DNA from 4 places in the Bacillus sp. DX3.1 genome. Region 4 is predicted to be linked to each of the others. Evidence: predicted binding sites of a transcription regulator. Region 4 holds the regulator's gene; each other region holds the start of a gene.
The links. Region 4 encodes NrdR, which represses ribonucleotide reductase genes. Its sites were predicted from a motif close to AACACNATATATNGTGTT; they were not measured.
Positions count from the first base shown of each region.

Region 1: QRE67_RS15740 (anaerobic ribonucleoside triphosphate reductase) is a predicted target of NrdR. The motif match lies at 1,359-1,376, and genes of this name have one in related genera.
Region 2: QRE67_RS16225 (anaerobic ribonucleoside triphosphate reductase) is a predicted target of NrdR. The motif match lies at 3,185-3,202, and genes of this name have one in related genera.
Region 3: nrdI (class Ib ribonucleoside-diphosphate reductase assembly flavoprotein NrdI) is a predicted target of NrdR. The motif match lies at 3,559-3,576, and genes of this name have one in related genera.

Region 1 is NZ_CP128153.1:3,171,016-3,175,879, reverse strand. Features, by position in the region: gene QRE67_RS15740 (anaerobic ribonucleoside triphosphate reductase) at 1-1,314, opposite strand, end outside; gene QRE67_RS15735 (YwiC-like family protein) at 2,062-2,784, shown strand; partial or broken gene QRE67_RS28705 (SAM-dependent methyltransferase) at 2,835-2,965, shown strand; gene QRE67_RS15730 (FprA family A-type flavoprotein) at 3,492-4,727, shown strand.
Region 2 is NZ_CP128153.1:3,278,055-3,282,918, forward strand. Features, by position in the region: gene QRE67_RS16215 (response regulator transcription factor) at 129-806, opposite strand; gene nrdG (anaerobic ribonucleoside-triphosphate reductase activating protein) at 825-1,277, opposite strand; gene QRE67_RS16225 (anaerobic ribonucleoside triphosphate reductase) at 1,274-3,130, opposite strand; gene plsY (glycerol-3-phosphate 1-O-acyltransferase PlsY) at 3,368-3,964, shown strand; gene QRE67_RS16235 (HesB/YadR/YfhF family protein) at 4,073-4,363, shown strand; gene QRE67_RS16240 (acyl-CoA thioesterase) at 4,390-4,809, opposite strand.
Region 3 is NZ_CP128153.1:1,317,470-1,322,333, reverse strand. Features, by position in the region: gene nrdF (class 1b ribonucleoside-diphosphate reductase subunit beta) at 1-508, opposite strand, end outside; gene QRE67_RS06575 (ribonucleotide reductase barrel domain-containing protein) at 705-1,655, opposite strand; partial or broken gene QRE67_RS06570 (ribonucleotide reductase barrel domain-containing protein) at 2,039-3,166, opposite strand; gene nrdI (class Ib ribonucleoside-diphosphate reductase assembly flavoprotein NrdI) at 3,153-3,512, opposite strand; gene QRE67_RS06560 (hypothetical protein) at 4,292-4,606, opposite strand; gene ykzS (protein YkzS) at 4,632-4,826, opposite strand.
Region 4 is NZ_CP128153.1:4,269,077-4,273,940, forward strand. Features, by position in the region: gene QRE67_RS21410 (replication initiation and membrane attachment family protein) at 1-1,004, opposite strand, end outside; gene nrdR (transcriptional regulator NrdR) at 1,244-1,705, opposite strand; gene speD (adenosylmethionine decarboxylase) at 1,924-2,307, opposite strand; gene QRE67_RS21425 (glyceraldehyde-3-phosphate dehydrogenase) at 2,693-3,721, opposite strand; gene coaE (dephospho-CoA kinase) at 3,831-4,433, opposite strand; gene ytaF (sporulation membrane protein YtaF) at 4,486-4,864, opposite strand, start outside.

The DNA.
Region 1 (4,864 bases), 1.1 Mb from region 4:
ATATCCTAGATTCCATGATTCTTCGTCTTCTCCATGATGTTTTCCTGTTAGCGCAACTAAACATTCTGCCAGACCAATAAAGCCGATACTTAACGTACCTTGTTTCAAAATTTCAGCAACAGAATCTTCTGGTTGAAGTTTTTCACCACCGCGCCATACTCCTTGTGAATATAAAAACTGAAAATCCCTTGCTTTTTTTGTAGATTGGTAAGCAAATCTTTCTAGTAGCTGGCGAATGCCGAGATCTACATAATGATTCAATGCTTCAAAAAATACTTCTTTTGAGTCACTTATTAATGCTAACTTTACTAAGTTAATAGACGTAAACGATAAATTTCCTCTTCCAATGGCTGTTTCTTCTCCATGAATATTAGACATCACACGGGTACGACAGCCCATATAGCACACTTCACTTTCAGGGCGACCATCATAATGCATTGCATTAAATGGTGCATCTAAAAACGAAAAATTAGGAAATAATCGTTTCGCTGTCGTTTCTAATGCTAGTTCAAATAAATCATAATTCGGATCGCTTTCTTCAAAATTCACACCTTTTTTTAATTTAAAGATTTGAATTGGAAAGATTGGTGTTTCTCCTTTTCCTAACCCAGCTTGGGTTGCTCGTAATAACTGTCTAATTAGCAATTTTCCTTCTTTTGATGTATCCGTTCCGTAGTTAATAGAAACAAACGGTACTTGTCCACCACCGCGGCTATGCATGCTGTTAGAATTATGAATAAACGCTTCGCAAGCTTGATACGTATCGTTTTCTGTTTCTCTCCACGCAAACTCTTCTACTTGCTCGGCTGTTAATGGGTACGTCTCTAAACGTTTTTTATTTCTTTCAAACGTTTTTCTCACATAGGGTGCTAAATCCATATCAAACAGTGCAAAGGATTGTCCACCGTGCTGCATATTTTGATTTGCCTGAAAAATAATAGAAGAGAGCGCCAACGCACTTTTGATATCTTGTGGTTGTCGCATATGTCCATGACCTGTATGAAACCCTTTTTCTAGTATTTGTGCTAATGGAATTTGTGAGCATGTTGTCGTACCCGTTGCATAAAAATCTAAATCGTGCGGATATAAAATATTTTGATCTATCGCTTTTTTCACTTGTTCAGAAAGTAATTGTTCCATCGCATAATATTTTGCACTCTCAGATGCAAATGTTCCCATCATTCCCATTGGAGACCGACCGTCGACATTTGCATTTTCTTGCATTAAATCTTGATCGTTATCCTGTACAATAGTGTTAAATGTTGTCCATAAATTATCCCACGGTTGTTTTTTTATTCTACTTGATGGATTCATTCGATCCACTCCTTATCGATATGTAGTGTTTGTGACGTTGAAATAATACTACATATAGAATTGTTTTGCAAGGATATCAAAAAAGTATAGTACTTATAAAACAATATAAAATTAATGATTCGTATATATGGGAAATGTGAATTGTTTTTAATAAACTAGTATTGTCTATTAAATGATTTTTGTGGATATTGCTTTAGAACTTAATAGGTTTATCCTGCCATTCGCGGGCAGTAATACCCTCACCTCAAAATTCAGCGGGAGCAAGGAAGTTAGGCGAGGGATGAAAAAACCCCTCACTGATAAAAGTTTCACTTTATAAAATAAAAGGTATAAAAACATAATGCAGTGATTTTATTCACAGTATCCTTTTTCAGCGTAGTTTATCCTTAATGGAAGAGAGAGTATGGGGAATTTATTCTATATAGACATTGTTCTCAAGCTCTTTGTTTGATTCAGTAGCAAATTATTATGAAAAAACTATTTGAAATATCACTTCTACAAAATTTTCCCCCGCTATTTGCGGGCAGTAATACTCCCACCTCAAGATTCTAAGGAAACAAAAGAAGATAGGTGGAGGGATAAACTGCCCGTAAAAGCCCGATTGGTGAGGGCTAATAATCAGTGGGGGATGAAGAAAATCCCCACTGATAAAAGTTTCACTTTATAGAGTTCATCATATGAATTTTTTTGTAAGTATCAGTATATGACATTGTTGATAAAAAATTTTGAGTGTGAGGTGTTGAAAGAATGAAGTTAATTATTCCAAAGCAGCATGGAGCATGGGGAATGTTGCTTATTCCATTTGTTTTGGGGATTTTAATTGGTAAAGGGACGTGGTATCACATACCACTCTTTTTAGCATGGCTGTTTGTATATTTAGCCACGTATCCTTTATTAATGTACGTAAAACAACCACGAAAGAAGTATTACTTACATTGTTTCTTTCTTTATTTTAGTGTGGCCTTTGTATGTGCGATCATTGCTCTTATGTATGAATGGCGTATTGTGTTCTTTTCTATTATCATGATTCCATGTTTTTTCATAAATATTTATTATTCTCGTCAAAAAAACGAACGAGCTTTATTAAATGATATATGTGCTATTATTTTGTTTTGTATAGGGGGAATAATTAGTTATTATTTCACAATGAAAACAGTTGATGAGAAGATATGGGTGATTGCGACTATATCATTTTTATATTTTATGGGAAGTACGTTTTATGTAAAAACGATGATTCGTGAAAAAAAGAATCCAACGTATCGCTTTGTTTCATGGGGGTATCATTCTTTACTTGTAATTGCTACTTTAATTGTATCACCGTGGTTTACCATTGCCTTTATACCAAGTTTGGTACGATCCATACTCCTTTATGGTAGAAATATTTCGATTTTAAAAGTGGGCGTTTTGGAGACCTTAAATTCCATTTATTTTTTTATTTCAACAATATTATTAGTCAAAGCCTTTATGTAACTTACAATTATTAAAGCAAGCTCTTTATTGTCCATTAACTTTCCAACCATCAAATTGTAAATTTTGAAAAAGTATTAGATAAAAAAACTTCATATTTCCAGTGCTTAAGAAGGAACATTTCTCATTTAAGCGTGATTATACGTTAGAGGGAGAAAGAGTATTATTTATTGCAACATTGAATGTATATAAATACAAATAAAAAAACCGACATAACACCCTTCTTTTTAGGTGGGAGAGAGCATCCGGCCATGCATAGAAGCGGTCAGATCCTTTTCCTGCCCAGACATAGTGAAAACAAAGAGAGAAAACGAGTGCAGGTCACCTTTTGTTATTCATAGCCGCGGCTATATGTCGAAAAATCAAAATGGATTTATGTAGATGATAAAGAATTATCAACTAGTATTCCGTTATATCCTATTATAAAAAAACAATTACTGCCTATATTAAAAGAGTGTGGTTTTCAGTCCGTAGAAGCTTATGCCAGTTTTGAGAAAGTAGCTTATTCACCGAATGGACCAGCTTTAGTTCTTGTGGCTACAAAATAAATATGTAATAAAAAATACTTTAGTAAAGAAAAAGATTTTCATTTACTAAAGTATTTTTTTATTTGTTTTTGCAAAATGTGATTCAAGTCCTCTTTTTATCTTAGGAAAATTTTTATAATAAATGTGTTGTTAAGAGATAACAATCAGGAGGAATTAAAAAATATGAATAGAGAAATTAAGCTAACAGAAGATATATATTGGGTAGGGAAGATTGATAATAGGGAAGTTCCGTTTCATCGTTTAATCTTAGCAAAAGGAACAACTTATAATGCGTATCTTCTAAAAACTGAAAAACCAACAGTGATTGATACAGTTGACATAGAGTTTGGAAGAGAATTTGTAGAATATTTAAGTGAATTAATTGATCCACAAGAAATTCAATATATAGTAGTGAATCATTCAGAACCCGATCATTCAGGTGGTTTAGCAGCATTAGCATCAAGAGCTACGAATGCTACAATTGTATGCACAGAAATTGCAGTACCTGAGTTACAAGAAATGTATAAGCTGCATAATAGAAATTTCTTAGTTGTAAAAGATGGTGACACATTAGATATTGGCGGAAAAACATTGAAATTTAAAGAAACCCCATATCTCCATACAGAAGAAACGATGATTACATATTGCGTAGAAGATAAAATTTTATTCCCATGTGATATCTTTAGTACGCACGTAGCGAATAATGAAATTTTTAGCGATGAAGCGAATGTAGATATTACAGAAGATTTTATTGGCTACTATAATGCAATTATGCATCCACATAGAAGATACGTTAGAACGTTAATAGAAGCATTAAAAGATTTAGATGTACAAATGATCGCTCCATCTCATGGATACATTTTACGTCAAGATGTACAAAAATATATCGATTTATATGAAGAAATGAGCAAGGATACAACCCAAGGTAAAAAAGTAACAATCGTATATACAACAATTAAAAACAATACGAAAAAAATAGCAAATATTATCAAAGAAATATTCGAAGCAGATAACATTAATGTAACAGTATTCAACACTGAAAAATCAGATAAATATGAAATTATAGAGAGTATTCAAGAAGCAGATGCAGTCTTCATTGGATCTTCAACTAAATATGGAGATATGATTGGAAACTTAGAAGAAATTTTAAAAGAAATGACAGAAATAAACTTAGAAGGGAAAATTGCAGCTGCATTCGGATCATATGGTTGGAGTGGTGAAGCAATTGAGGTAGTACAAGATTACCTAAATAAAACAAACATGAATGTACAAAGTACATCAAACGTTATTAAATCTACAGGTATGACTCACGTTAAATTCCCTATTCGTGTAAGATTCTCTCCAAAGGATGAAGAGAAAACAAAACGAATCAAACATGCAACAACATTTGTCACAGATTTATTATTAAGTTCTATATAAATACAAATTAAAAAACCGACATAAAATCCTTCTTTTTAGGTGAGAGAGAGCATCCGGCCATGCATAGAAGCGGTTAGATCCTTTTCCTGCCCAGACATAGTGAAAACAAAGAGAGAAAACGAGTGCCGGTCACCTTT
Region 2 (4,864 bases), 990 kb from region 4:
CTTTGTTTTCACTATGTCTGGGGCAGGAAAAGGATCTGACCGCTTCTATGCATGGCCGGATGCTCTCTCCCACCTAAAAAGAAGGGGTTTATGTCGGTTTTTTTATTTGTATTTAATAAATGCAAGTACTACTCCTCAAACTTATACCCGACACGAATGACAGTTCCAATATGCTTCGCTTTGTCACCTAGTTTATTTCGCAATTTTTTTATATGTGTATCTACTGTACGGTCATCACCATAATAATCATATCCCCACAATTGGTCTAGTAAATGTTGACGTGATAACACGATTCCCTTATTCTCCATTAAATAAACAAGAAGTTCAAATTCCTTGTGAGTTAATATAATCTCTTCCCCGTTTACCGTTACTGTACGTGAAAGACGATTCACATCAATTCCAGCCATAGAGAGTACATGCTCTTCTACCACGCCAACTGCTCCATCCGCACGCTTTAATAAAGTTTTCGCACGAGCTACCAACACTTTTGGACTAAATGGCTTTGTTACATATTCATCGGCCCCGAGTTCAAAGCCTAACAATGTATCATCTTCATCGGAACGTGCTGTAAGCATAATGATGGGTACCGCAGATTCTTTCCGAATACGACGGCAAACAGACCAACCATCAATTTCCGGTAACATTATATCTAACATAATTAAATCAATTGTATGTTCAGCAAATAATTCTAGCGCTTGTTTTCCATCCTCGGCTTCTACGACTTCAAAACCTTCATTTCGAAAATAATCGCTAACGATTTCACGCAACCTTCTTTCATCTTCAACAAGTAATACCGTTTTATTCATCTGACCTATCCCGCCTTTTTACTCTTTCAATCGAATGATACGTTGATTGGAGCTTCCGCGAAATGGAAGTGTTAGATCTCTTTTTTCGAGTTCAAACCTTCCATCGACCAAAACATCCCCATAGTGTAACAACTCCATCATATCATTATTTCGCGAATTCTGTATCTCTTCTAACGTATAACCTGTGTAAATCCATAAATTTTTTTTCAAATCTTTTACAGCTTTTGCTGCCTCTTTTACTTCAGCAGCTTGAAAAAATGGATCTCCACCTGAAAACGTTACATCAGTAAGCGGATTTTTTGCAATTTCTTTTATAATTTCTTCTGCGGTCATCTCGGAACCGTTACAAAGATTCCAAGACTGCGGATTATGACAGCCAAAACAACGATGCGGACAGCCCGCAAAAAACACGACTGTCCGCAATCCTTCTCCATCTACTACACTATCATGAATAATATTCATTACTCTCATTTATGTTTCACCCGATCCGCTTCTTCACTACGCTTCGCACTGTTCCATTTTGACATATCTCCTACAAGATATCCTGTAATGCGGCGTATCCTTTCAAAATAATGTTCATCTTCATTCCCACAACTTGGGCATTCATTATCAATAACACCATTATAGCCGCAGCATTTACAGCGATCCACCGGGTGATTGATGGATCCATATCCAACTCCATATTGTGCCATTGCCTGCACAATTTGCTTTAATGCTTTTTGATTATGAACGGCCGCTCCGTCCAATTCAATATACGTGATATGTCCGCCGTTACACAGTTCATGAAACGGTCCTTCTAAACGAATTTTATCAATCGCTTGAATCGAATAATACACCGGAATATGAAATGAGTTTGTATAATAGTTATGATTCGTTATACCTGTAATCATTCCAAATTCATTTCGATCTTGTTTAATAAACTTCCCTGATAACCCTTCTGCAGGAGTTGCGATTAACGAGAAATTTAATTGATGATATTCCGTTGCATGATCCATTTTCTTTCTCATACATGTAACAATTTCATACCCAAGTTTCCATGACTCTTCATCTTCCCCATGATGTTTTCCTGTTAGCGCAACTAAACATTCCGCCAGGCCAATAAAGCCGATACTTAACGTACCTTGTTTCAAAATTTCAGCAACAGAATCTTCTGGTTCAAGCTTTTCACCACCGCGCCATACTCCTTGTGAATATAAAAACTGAAAATCTCTTGCTCTTTTTGTGGACTGATAAGCAAATCTTTCTAACAATTGTCGAATGCCAAGGTCCATATAATAATTCAGTGCTTCAAAAAAGGCTTCTTTTGATCCACTTATTAATGCTAATTTTACTAAGTTAATGGATGTAAATGATAAATTCCCTCTTCCAATGGCTGTTTCTTCCCCATGAATATTAGACATAACACGAGTACGACAGCCCATATAACACACTTCAGTTTCAGGACGACCATCGTAATGCACCGCATTAAATGGTGCATCTAAGAATGAGAAATTCGGGAACAATCGTTTCGCTGTCGTTTCTAATGCCAGTTCAAACAAATCATAATTCGGATCACTTTCTTCAAAATTGACACCTTTTTTTAATTTAAAGATTTGAATTGGAAAAATTGGTGTTTCTCCTTTTCCTAATCCAGCTTGAGTCGCCCGTAATAATTGTCTAATTAACAATCTTCCTTCTTTTGATGTATCCGTCCCGTAGTTAATGGAAATAAACGGTACTTGTCCACCACCGCGGCTATGCATGCTGTTAGAATTATGAATAAACGCTTCGCAAGCTTGATACGTATCGTTTTCCGTTTCTCTCCACGCAAACTCTTCTACTTGCTCGGCTGTTAATGGGTACGTCTCTAAACGTTTTTTATTTCTTTCAAACGTTTTTCTCACATAGGGTGCTAAATCCATATCAAACAGTGCAAAGGATTGACCGCCGTGCTGCATATTTTGGTTTGCTTGAAAAATAATAGAAGAAAGCGCCAGCGCACTTTTGATATCTTGCGGCTGTCGCATATGTCCATGACCAGTATGAAACCCTTTTTCTAGCATTTGTGCTAACGGGATTTGTGAACACGTTGTCGTACCCGTTGCATAAAAATCTAAATCGTGCGGATATAAAATATTTTGATCTATCGCTTTTTTCACTTGTTCAGAAAGCAAATTTTCTATCGCATAATATTTTGCACTCTCAGATGCAAATGTCCCCATCATTCCCATTGGAGACCGACCGTCAACGTTTGCATTTTCTTGCATTAAATCTTGTTCATTCGCATGGATGATTCTTCCAAAAATGTCCATCAGATTCTCTTCACGGTCACTATTTTTTGTCATTACTTGATTCATTTCCTAACCTCCAACAACATCTTGTTAATTCAATACCAAAATGATACAACATATAGTTTGAATGAATCTGTGAAAAATGTAACATTCTTGTGAAAGTTTTTTTAAGAAACTTTGAACATTTCATTTTTAAAAAAGAAATGTTCTCTTTATAAATGTGTGGTACAATATGTAGGAAAAACTCTTTTTACCCTTTATCAACACATTTGAATAAAGGAGACTGAACTTATGCTTATTACATATCTTTTATTTGTCGTTGCTTATTTGCTCGGCTCGATTCCATTTGCACTTGTTGTTGGGAAAATTGGTTACGGAATCGATATTCGCGAGCACGGTAGCGGAAATTTAGGAGGAACGAATACATTTCGGACGTTAGGAAAAAAAGCGGGCTTTATCGTTACAATTGCTGATATTTTAAAAGGAACGTTAGCAACAGCTTTGCCGTTAATTTTCGTTTTAGATATCCATCCTCTTTGGTTCGGATTAGCAGCAGTACTTGGACATGTGTATCCAATTTTCGCAAAGTTCCGTGGCGGAAAAGCAGTTGCTACTTCTGCTGGTGTACTATTATGCTATGCCCCAATTCTCTTTGTGATATTAGCCATCGTCTTTTTCGTCCTGCTATTTACGACGAGATTCGTTTCACTTTCTTCTATGGTAACAGCTGTCATTGCTGTTATTGCAGCAATTATTACCGGGGATAAAATCTTCATTGTTGCGATGTGTTTATTAGCTGGTATGGTTATTTATAGGCACCGTGCTAATATTGGACGAATTATAAATAAAACTGAACCAAAAGCAAATTTAACGAAGAAACAAAAGTAAGGTTGTGACCCACATAACGCAAAAAGAAAACGCAAAGCATATAAATGGCGTCTTTTTGCGTTATTTTTTATACTAAAGAAAAAGCGATATAGCTTGGAGGAACCCTACATGAATATTTCCGTATCAAAAGAAGCAGTAAACTGGTATAAAGATGAACTAAATTTACAATCCGGCGACGCGCTTCGCTTTTTCGTACAATATGGTGGCTGTAGTACTGTACAAAAAGGACTTTCCCTAGGAATTCGCAAAGACGATCCTGCTCATCCAGCTGCCCAAATCCAAGAAGAAGGCATTTCATTTTTTGTTGAAGGCGATGATGAGTGGTTCTTCGACGGTCACGACTTATCAGTTATATTTAACGATGGTGATGACTTCCCTCAATTTCATTATGAAAAATAAAAAGCGTGGCTTATGCCACGCTTTTTTTATTGTTTCTTAATTTTTTCATATGTTGCATACCACTCTGGATATATTTTTTTTAGTGATACTGGACGAAACCCTTCTCTTTTTGCACAAATATTTGTTGTAGATGCTGTAATGCAAAGATCTCCATCTCCGTTATAAATTTCATATCCATATACAACACGCAGTGGGCTAACAGAATCTACCCATGTTTTCACAATTGCTTTCTCTCCATAACGCATTGCTTTACGATATGTAATCTGTAAATCTAGAACGGGTGAAACAATTCCGTCTTTCTCCATATCAATATAGGAAAATCCTAATTCTCGAATAAATTTTGTACGCCCTAATTCAAGCCATACTAAATAATTCGCATGATAAACGACACCCATTTGGTCTGTTTCCGCATAGCGGATATCAATTTCGTGTTCTGCTACAAACATATTACTATCTCCTTCTCGTTCATGTTTCCTCGCATACATTTAATCATAATACAGA
Region 3 (4,864 bases), 2.2 Mb from region 4:
AGAATCCACTATAGAACAAGTAACTTTCTAAGAACACACTTGCTACCATTGCCATGTACAGTTCTTTTTTCGTTACTTGCGGCTTTAATAAACGGCGATAGTAGCCTGTAATAATGCCTGCTTTTTTCTCAAGCAATGGATGGGTATCTACCCATTCAAAAATCTCATCAATTTCTTCTTCACTTGCTAATGTCGTAAAGATATGACTGTAACTTTTCGCATGTACTTCTTCCATAGCTCCCATGAAAGCTAGTACACTTTTCGCTTGCAAGTTCTCAAGGTGAACAAGAACAAGTGGCATACCTTCGCCACCTTGCTTCGTATCTAGAAGTGTTAAACCACCTAGTACACGTTTAAAAGCAATTTGTTCTTCCTTTGATAACTGCACCCATGTATTTTTGTCAGAAGATACAGCGATCTCTTCTTCTGTCCAAAATTGAGCGATGTTTTGCTTCCAAAACATTAAACTAAAATCATCTTCTTTTTTATTCCAGTTCACCGCGCGCATTGAATCGCCCCTTCTCTATATCATTAAACCGTTCTAACGTGCGGTTAAATTTCCACTGAGCAATGAAAATCTAACCGCACGTTAGAATCTTAAATTTTATAATTAAGCATGAGCAGGGTCAGAAAAACCCTGCTCATGGTGTCTTACTCTCTATTCTAGATGCTTCTCAGACAATTTGTGTGCGAACAACACATCATCAAACTGTGCAGGCAACGCACTCTTCCACGCTTAACTTACGTGTTCTTGTATAATACAGACTCTTTAAGCCTTTTTTATGCGCATAAATGTAATAGCGTGCTAACTCACGTGTAGAAATATCACTATTTACATAAAGGATTGTGCTAATACCTTGGTCAATATGCTCTTGAATTTCAGCAATTAAATCAATCAGTTTAAATTGATTCATATCGTAAGAAGATTTATAGTACCAGAACGTATCTTTAGATAAATACGGCATTGGATAATATGTTGTCGCATTCGCATACGTTCTTGATTCGATTTGACTTACGATTGGCATAACACTTGAAGTGGCATTTTGAACGTAACTGATTGATTGTGTCGGAGCGATTGCCAATCTATATGAGTTGTATAAACCATTTTTCTGCACTTGTTCTTTTAAACTTGTCCAATCTGCTTGCGTCGGAATATAAATTCCTTCAAATAATTGCTGTACTTTCTCTGTTGCTGGACTGTAGTCTGTTGTTTCATACTTTTCAAAGTATGTGCCATTTGCATAATCGGACTTTTCAAAGTCTTTAAATGTTTCGCCCTTTTCTTTTGCAATCCCCATACTTTTTTCAATGGAGTAGTAATTTAGCATCATAAAGAATGTACGAACAAATTCTTTCGCTTCTACACTTTCATAAGCAATTTTATTTTTCGCTAAATAACCATGTAAGTTCATTGCACCAAGGCCAACAGAGTGTAACTCATCATTCGCTTTTTTCACAGTCGGTGCATTCGGAATAACCGTCATATCAGAAACAGCTGTTAAAGCTTCCATCCCCGCATGAACTGCTTCACGAATTTCTTTATTCTCCATTAAGTTCACGATATTTAACGATCCTAAGTTACAGTTAATATCACGGCGGATAATGTCATCTGTGCCGTAATCATTGATTTCGGATGTTTCTTGTAACTGGAAGATTTCAGTCTCTAATGTTCAACTGAGGTCGCTACTCTCAGCCCGTTGCTTACGCAACTGCTATATGTCACCATACAGGACAGACTATATCATCACCTACAGCATCATCTGATTAGGTGCTCCGCTTTTCGAACGCCAATTGCTTGCGCCCTACTCCCATGTGGGATAGTCGTTAGGCTTTTACTTATCTTAGTCTTTCAGAAAGTCTCTTATTATTTTATGATGTTCTTCAATCTATGTCTTATACAAAATAATAAGATACCTTCTGAACCTAATACGCTTCATTCTAAGATAAGATTTAGCACGGTAGGTTACCTCAAATTGAGGCTTTCCCCGTTTAACGGAGTTTTCGACTAGCATTTCTACTAGAAGGTGCTAGATCATTAACACAAGTTAGACATCTTCACAGTTCCAATATCCTTTAACGGATGTTGCTTATTCGCATTTGATTTAAACATTAAGTATGGATAACCAGACTCAAGCTGAATCATTGCGATTTTAATAAGCATATCACGAGCACTAATATCAAGTGGTTTCTTCTTCACTTTTGGGTTGCTCATGAGTTCATCGTACATTTCATCAATATCAATATCATCTAAATGTTTTCCGTACTCTTTATACACTGTATAAGGCGCAAAAACATGGAATGGTTCGTTTTTCTCCGCTAGCTCAAAGAACTTGCTTGGAACGATAATTCCGATTGAAAGTGACTGAATACGGCTCTTTTCATCGGCATTTATTTTTTTTGTATCAAGGAATTCAATAATATCCCAATGGAAAATATTCAAGTACACAGCTCCAGCACCTTTTCGTTGGCCAAGCTGATTCGCATATGAGAATGAATCCTCAAGCAATTTCATAACTGGTACAACACCGCTTGCTGCGTTGTCGATACCTTTAATTTGCTCACCACGTGCACGCAGTTTACTTAAGTTTAAAGCCACGCCACCGCCAATTTTCGATAATTGCATCGCCGTATTAATATTAAATCCAATCGAATTTAAACTATCATCCATCTCTAACAAGAAACAAGACACCATTTCGCCTCTTCTGCTTCTTCCTGCATTCAAAAAGGTTGGTGTCGCTGGTTGGTAGTTTTGTTTTACGATCATGCTTGCAAATTGTTTTGCTTTTTTAACATCGCCACGTCCTAAGTATAATGACACGATTGAAACGCGATCTTGGTAGCTTTCTAAGTATTGTTTTTGATCATCCGTTTTTAACGCATAATCTTTGTAGAATTTAGATGCTGCCATATAAGATTGGAACTCGAAGTTTTCACCGTATGCAACGTTGTATACTTCTTCTACTTCCTCCAACTTGTATTCATCCAGAACGTTGTAATAGTAATCGTGTTGCTTCATATACTCCATTCGCTCTGCCACGCTATTAAAATGAACGGTATTTTCTTTCGCTTCTTCCATAAAGACCTCTAATGCTTCTTTATCTTTATGAAGCTGATAGAAACCGTCTTGCATTTGCGTGATTTCATTATTCAGTTCAATGTGTCGCAATCTCCCGCACCCTCTCTTTAAAAAATTCTACATCTTTATTTGTTCCAGATAACTCAAACTTTGATACAATTGGCACTTCATATCTTGATGAAATTTTATCTGCACTTGCGCCGAACATATCTCCCCAGTTGCGATTGCCACTTGCAGATACGCCTTTTAAATTTGCATTATTGCGCTCTAAAAATTCTAAAACACGTTCCGGTACATTTCCAAAACCTGTTGTATACGTAATAAGAACAAAGTCTTCGTCTAATATGAGGTCATCGTTAATTTGAACGGCCGGCATATTTAATTTGTGGATGAAACGCTTCACGTTTCCTGTCATAGAATCATATGCAACCAACATTTCCGACCCTCCCCTTCTATCTTTAATATCTCTATCAATTTATATTTTCTCTACATATTGTATTACGTTTCAAAACAAGACACAAGATGTATGTATAAATTCTTTCTTTTTTTAACTTTTACTTTTCGACATGACAAGCCGTTTTTTTCAATACAAAGACTATGAAACAACATTCTAAAACTCATGTCAATAAAGTGCTTTTCGGAAAACTTGTCAACGAATTTAACCATATTTACAAAAATGATAACAATATGTTTTGTCAAAAAACGATAAATGCTGGAGAAATTTATTTCTCCAGCACCACACAAAAAAGAACAGACTTTAAGTTGTAATCTGTTCGAAACCGGTTACACATCATTTATCCATAGAAAAGCACATATATAAATACAAATTAAAAAACCGACATAAAATCCTTCTTTTTAGGTGGGCGAGAGCATCCGGCCATACATAGAAGCGGTCAGATCCTTTTCCTGCCCAGACATAGTGAAAATAAAGAGAGAAAACGAGTGCAGGTCACCTTTTGTTATCCATAGCCGCGGCTATATGGCGAAAAATCAAAATAGATTTATATAGGCTTTCTTTTCTTAATACACTATAAGAAAATATGATTACAATGAAAAAGGAGAATGATTATGGCACACCCATCTATTTGTTAGTGTTATGAAAAATTCAAGAAGGATTTACCTCCTAACACCAAAACGATTTGCTTAAAAGAGAAATGCGTTACATATTGCAAAAATATAGAGAATTACCGAAAATAAAAAGACCGTTCTTATCTATTAACAATATTCAACACGTAAAATATCTTTTATAAATAAATGGTGGAAATTCTCATCTTTATCTTGAACTGTGAAAACCGGTGCTTCTTCATCAAAATATACAACTGTTCCCTCTACATTTTGATATGTATGCTGAAACTTTACTGATGCTCGAATTTTTGTTTCTTGCTCATATGCTACCTTTAATTTTTCTACCACGTCTTCCGCACACTTACGTTTCTCCGGGAACATGACCATCCCTACAAATCTTCTTCCGGTTCCATCTTTCCACATGTAATCCCAATGCGGCAAAATACCTTGTTTAAATTCTCCCATAAATCCCCTCTCCTTTTTCATTCTATTAAGAACGCGGTGTTTCCATATATGTATAAATAATTTTTCCTCCGCGCTGTGCATTTCCACTAAAATGTTTAAAATCTTCTCGATTTACTAAAACGTCACGAAATGTATAAAATACATCCTCTGGTGCAACATACTCTTCTATCTCGCCATTTTTCAGTTGATCTAAAATTGTATTTGCTAATTGTTTATCCATGTATTTCACCTCTCTGCAATATTTTATTGTATCTTATC
Region 4 (4,864 bases):
TGTAAATCCGCTTTTGTTGCTTCTGCACCGCCTGAAATTTCTTTTAACAATTGTTTTGGCGAAATTTCTTCCAGCTGTTTAATTAACATTTCTTCTTGTGTAGAAGGCTCTTTCTCTTTCATCGTGCGTGCGGAAAGAGGCTGTGTCCGTTCACTTAGCACCGGAAGCGCTTGTCCGTTTTCAAATTGATACCAATCACGAGCTCCTTTTCGCAGTCGCTCCATATCAATCGTTTGCCCTTCTGTCATTGCACCAAGTACAATATTTTGCATCGACATAGAATCGACACCATACACATAAGAAAGCGTAATTACACATTCACGAACTTGGTCCGTAATCGCTTTGCGCGGTACAAGAGCCGATAGCCCTTCTGCAAATAGAGAAAAGTCAAAGAAATCATTCCAAAGTTTCGGTGCGGCCCCTTCTTCATTTCCAGGCATAACTGTTGCATTCGGAATACGAAGCTCTTCTTGTGCATGTTCAAATTGTCCTGGATTAAAAGAACCAAATACATCATTAAAGGAATGTGTAACATTTTCATAGGAAGCAAAATCAAATTCTTCTTCTAAAAAATATCGCTTTACTTGATTGTATTTCTTACGACTCAAGCGGTTATATAAAAAGATGCTCATAACAATATCATCAAAAAATTGTTTGGGTGATAACGGTGGCTGCAATTCATATATAAACATTCGAATATCTTTTTCTTTTTTAATATACACGTTTAAAAGTCCAATTGCTTCTAACTTCACCCGTTCTTCATACACTTCAGGAAGCTGCATTTGCATCGTCACCATAAGAGAGTGATGCGTATTCTCTTTTCCAAATACACGATCCTGTTCAAGCTCTCCCCAGAGCGTCATGTATAAGCTAAAAGATTTGCTACCTATTAACGGTTGGTATAACATCGTTAATACTTTTCGATCATAACTATGCAGCAATCCTTTTGTACTTACTCTATAACGGTCAATTGGCAATAGCTCCATCCATGACTGTTTTTCCATCCTTACAATTCCTTTCTTTCTTCCATTCTATCCAGTTCCCCATCCGGGTCTATTTTTCATTGTGAAGGATCTATACATCACATTCAACTTATAACCCATTAGTGAAAAAGAGCTAATAGCTTACGCTTCTAGCTCTTTTTCACCGCTATTCGCGAGCAGTAATCCCCCCACCTCAAAGTTCTGCAAGAAGAAAAGAAGTTAGGTGGGGGATGAAGCTCTCCACTGATCAAAGTTTCACTTTATTTTCGCTCTTTTTGCAATATATCTTTTAATTCTTCAATAAATACATTTAAATCTTTAAATTGTCGATACACTGAAGCAAAACGTACATAAGCAACATCATCAATAGTACGAAGTGCTTCCATTACCATTTCACCAATCATATCGCTTTGCACTTCTGACATCCCTAAGTTTCTCAGTTCACGCTCTACATTTTGCGTTACTTCCTCTAATTGTTTTAGGGATACAGGTCTTTTTTCACACGCTTTAATTAAGCCGCGTAAAATTTTCTCTTTATTAAATTCTTCTCGCGTTCCCTCTTTTTTAACCACAATAAGAGGCGGCTCTTCTACTCTTTCAAATGTTGTAAATCGATTTAAACAGCTTTCGCATTCTCTTCTTCTTCGAATGGAGCGTCCCTCGTCTACTGGACGTGAATCCAACACTCTCGTACCATTATGAAAACAGGATGGACAACGCAACTCATTCACTCCTTTGCAATTTAATCTCTACTTTCTTCGCTTCATCTACACATAAATATATATACACTATTATATAGCCTATTTGTATTTGCTTACCACTTTATAACGAGTGACAAGCCTTCAAAAACAGTCTATCCATTCTACCAGCTCATTTTTTTATAAACTAAAAAGAGGTGCATTATACACCTCTTTACATTTTAAATCAATTATGTTCTTTTTTAAAGAGCTTTCGTCTCTCTATGCTTAATTTCGAAGCTACCTGTGCCTCGAGGAAGCTCGATGCTCTCGCGCGTTTTCGCATTTAAACCTTCTGCAATATACTCTGCAGCTACATTGGGATCAATACGATCCCCGCAAGTATACACATCAATACTCGCATAACCGTGTTCTGGAAAGCTGTGAATTGTTAAATGAGATTCAGAAATAATAACAACTCCACTTACACCCTGCGGAGCAAACTTATGAAAAGCAACCTCACGCACTTCAGCACCTGCTCTTAGTGCTGCATCCACAAATAATTGTTCAATAAACGGCATATCATTAAGCTTGTCGAAATCGCAATCCCAAAGTTCAGCAATTACGTGACGACCCATAGTGTCCATAGTATCCATTCTACAGTTCCCCCTTGTAAATTTAATCTAACTGTTCGAATTGAAAACTAATTTGCAATTTGGCTTGCTCCACTACCACGGGGGAAAGTTAGTCCGGAGAGGTCCTAACCCTTTAAGTAGTGACTACCTACCTCAGCTCTTAAGTTTACGAGTGTTAGTATACTTTGTTTATTTTCATTTTGCAACAACAGTTTTTCAATTTTTCATGATGTTTTCTTCTTTACTTTTCTCGGAAAAAAATAAAAGATTCAAAAATGCAGTGTCTACAATACTTCTAAGTATGTACGATTCAAAAATTTATACTTATATAACTTTTTTCCTTTTCAGAAAAAAATAAAAAAAGACAAGCAATCGCTTGCCTTTTTTCTTATTATCATTAAATGTGTTGTACGTTTTCTTGTTTTGCTAATTCACCAACAACTAACGTCACAAGATCCACAACACGGCGAGAATAACCCCACTCGTTATCATACCAAGCAAGTACTTTCACTTTACGCTCACCCATTACCATTGTAGATAAACCATCAATGATGGCAGAATGAGGATTTGTATTAAAGTCGATAGACACAAGAGGTTCTTCGCTAAATTCCACAATCCCCTTCATTGCACCGTTCGCAACTGTTCTAAACGCTTCATTAATTTCTTCAACTGTTACATCACGTTTCACATCTACTACTAAGTCAACAAGAGACACGTTTGGTGTTGGAACGCGAAGTGCCATACCGTGAAGTTTTCCATCTAAATGCGGAAGAACTTTTGCTAACGCTTTCGCAGCACCCGTTGTTGTTGGAATAATAGACTGTCCGCACGCACGTGCTCTGCGTAAATCTTTATGTGGGTTATCAATATTTTTTTGGTCATTTGTATAAGCATGAACAGTTGTCATTAAACCGTTTTCAATTCCAAACTGTTCATCTAACACCTTAACAACAGGCGCTAAACAATTTGTTGTACAAGATGCATTCGAAATAACAGTATGCTTTGTAATGTCTAATTGTTCTTCATTTACACCAACTACAACTGTTATGTCTTCATTCTTACCAGGTGCAGTTAAAATAACTTTCTTCGCCCCAGCTTCTACATGAAGAATTGCTTTTTCTTTAGAGTTAAATTTACCTGTTGCCTCAATTACAACCTCTACTCCTAATTCTTTCCAAGGCAATTCTTTTGGATCGCGGTTATTTAGAAGGCGAATCATTTTCCCATCCACTAATAAATGATCCTCAAATGCTTCCACTGTTCCATCAAATTTGCCATGAATTGTATCATACTTGATTAAATGTGCTAGTGTTTCTGATGGATAGCTCGCATTAATGGCTACAATTTCGAATGCGCTTTCTTTTATTGCCTGACGAAATACCATTCTTCCAATACGTCCAAACCCATTAATTGCCACACGAATCATAATATGTTATCCCCCTTGAATGCGTTATACTATTTATCTCCAATCCCAATAATAGTATAACACAAAAAGAAGATATGTCACTAAACAATTTCACTAATTTTACATTTTTTTATTTAATAATGTTCCATTCCATTAAAATGTTGTGTAATTGGGCTTTCGTCTCTGCAATTGTGCCATCATTACGAATGACCTTATTAGCTAATTTTACTTTTTCTGCTAAAGGCATTTGTGAATCTATACGCGCTCTTGCTTCCTCTTCTGTGAATCCGTTACGCTTCACCAAACGCTCTAATTGCGTATCTGGATTGACAAATACAAGCAAAATTTGATCAACAAGAGCAGTTAACTTACTTTCAAACAAAAGCGGAATATCTAATACAACCGCTTGCATTCCTTCCCTTATGTACATATCCTTTTGGGCGTTCATTTCTTTTCGTACAGCGGGATGAACAATTTGATTTAACTGCAATCGTTTTTCTTCATTATAAAATACAATACTTCCTAACTTTTGACGATCCAGCTCTCCATCCGCTTGTAAAATTTCTTCCCCAAATACCTTTATAATTTCTTTATATGCTTCTTTTCCTTGTTCTACAACTTCTCTCGCAATAATATCTGCATCTATAACTGGAATTTGTCGTTCACGAAACATTTGTGAAACCGTACTTTTCCCACTTGCAATGCTTCCTGTTAATCCAATTACAACTGTCATTAAACTTCCTCCTCACAAATAAAGACGTGAAACTGATGTTCCACGCCTCCACCTACATTTTCCAAATTCCAATAATAATGAGTAAAATTCCAGGCAGGAACGTAAATTTTTGTAACCACCGCATATTTGATAAAACAGTTCCTAGCCTCATTCCGATAAACAAAAACAAAGAGCTCATAATTGCAACTAACACTGCCATCATTGCTGGCGCATATCCGAGTAAGGATGCACCAATCCCAGCTCCAAACGAATCCACCGAAAGAGCAATACCAAGAAGTAAAGCTTCTCCACCAGAAATTGTGCCTGATTTATCAAAATCAGCAACAGTCGGTTTCCGTAAAATTTGAATAACCAATCCAAGCGAAGCAATTTCCAATTTCCAAACTTTCTCTTCTTGCTGTGGATCATCTTTTTTATCACTTCGAAAAAAT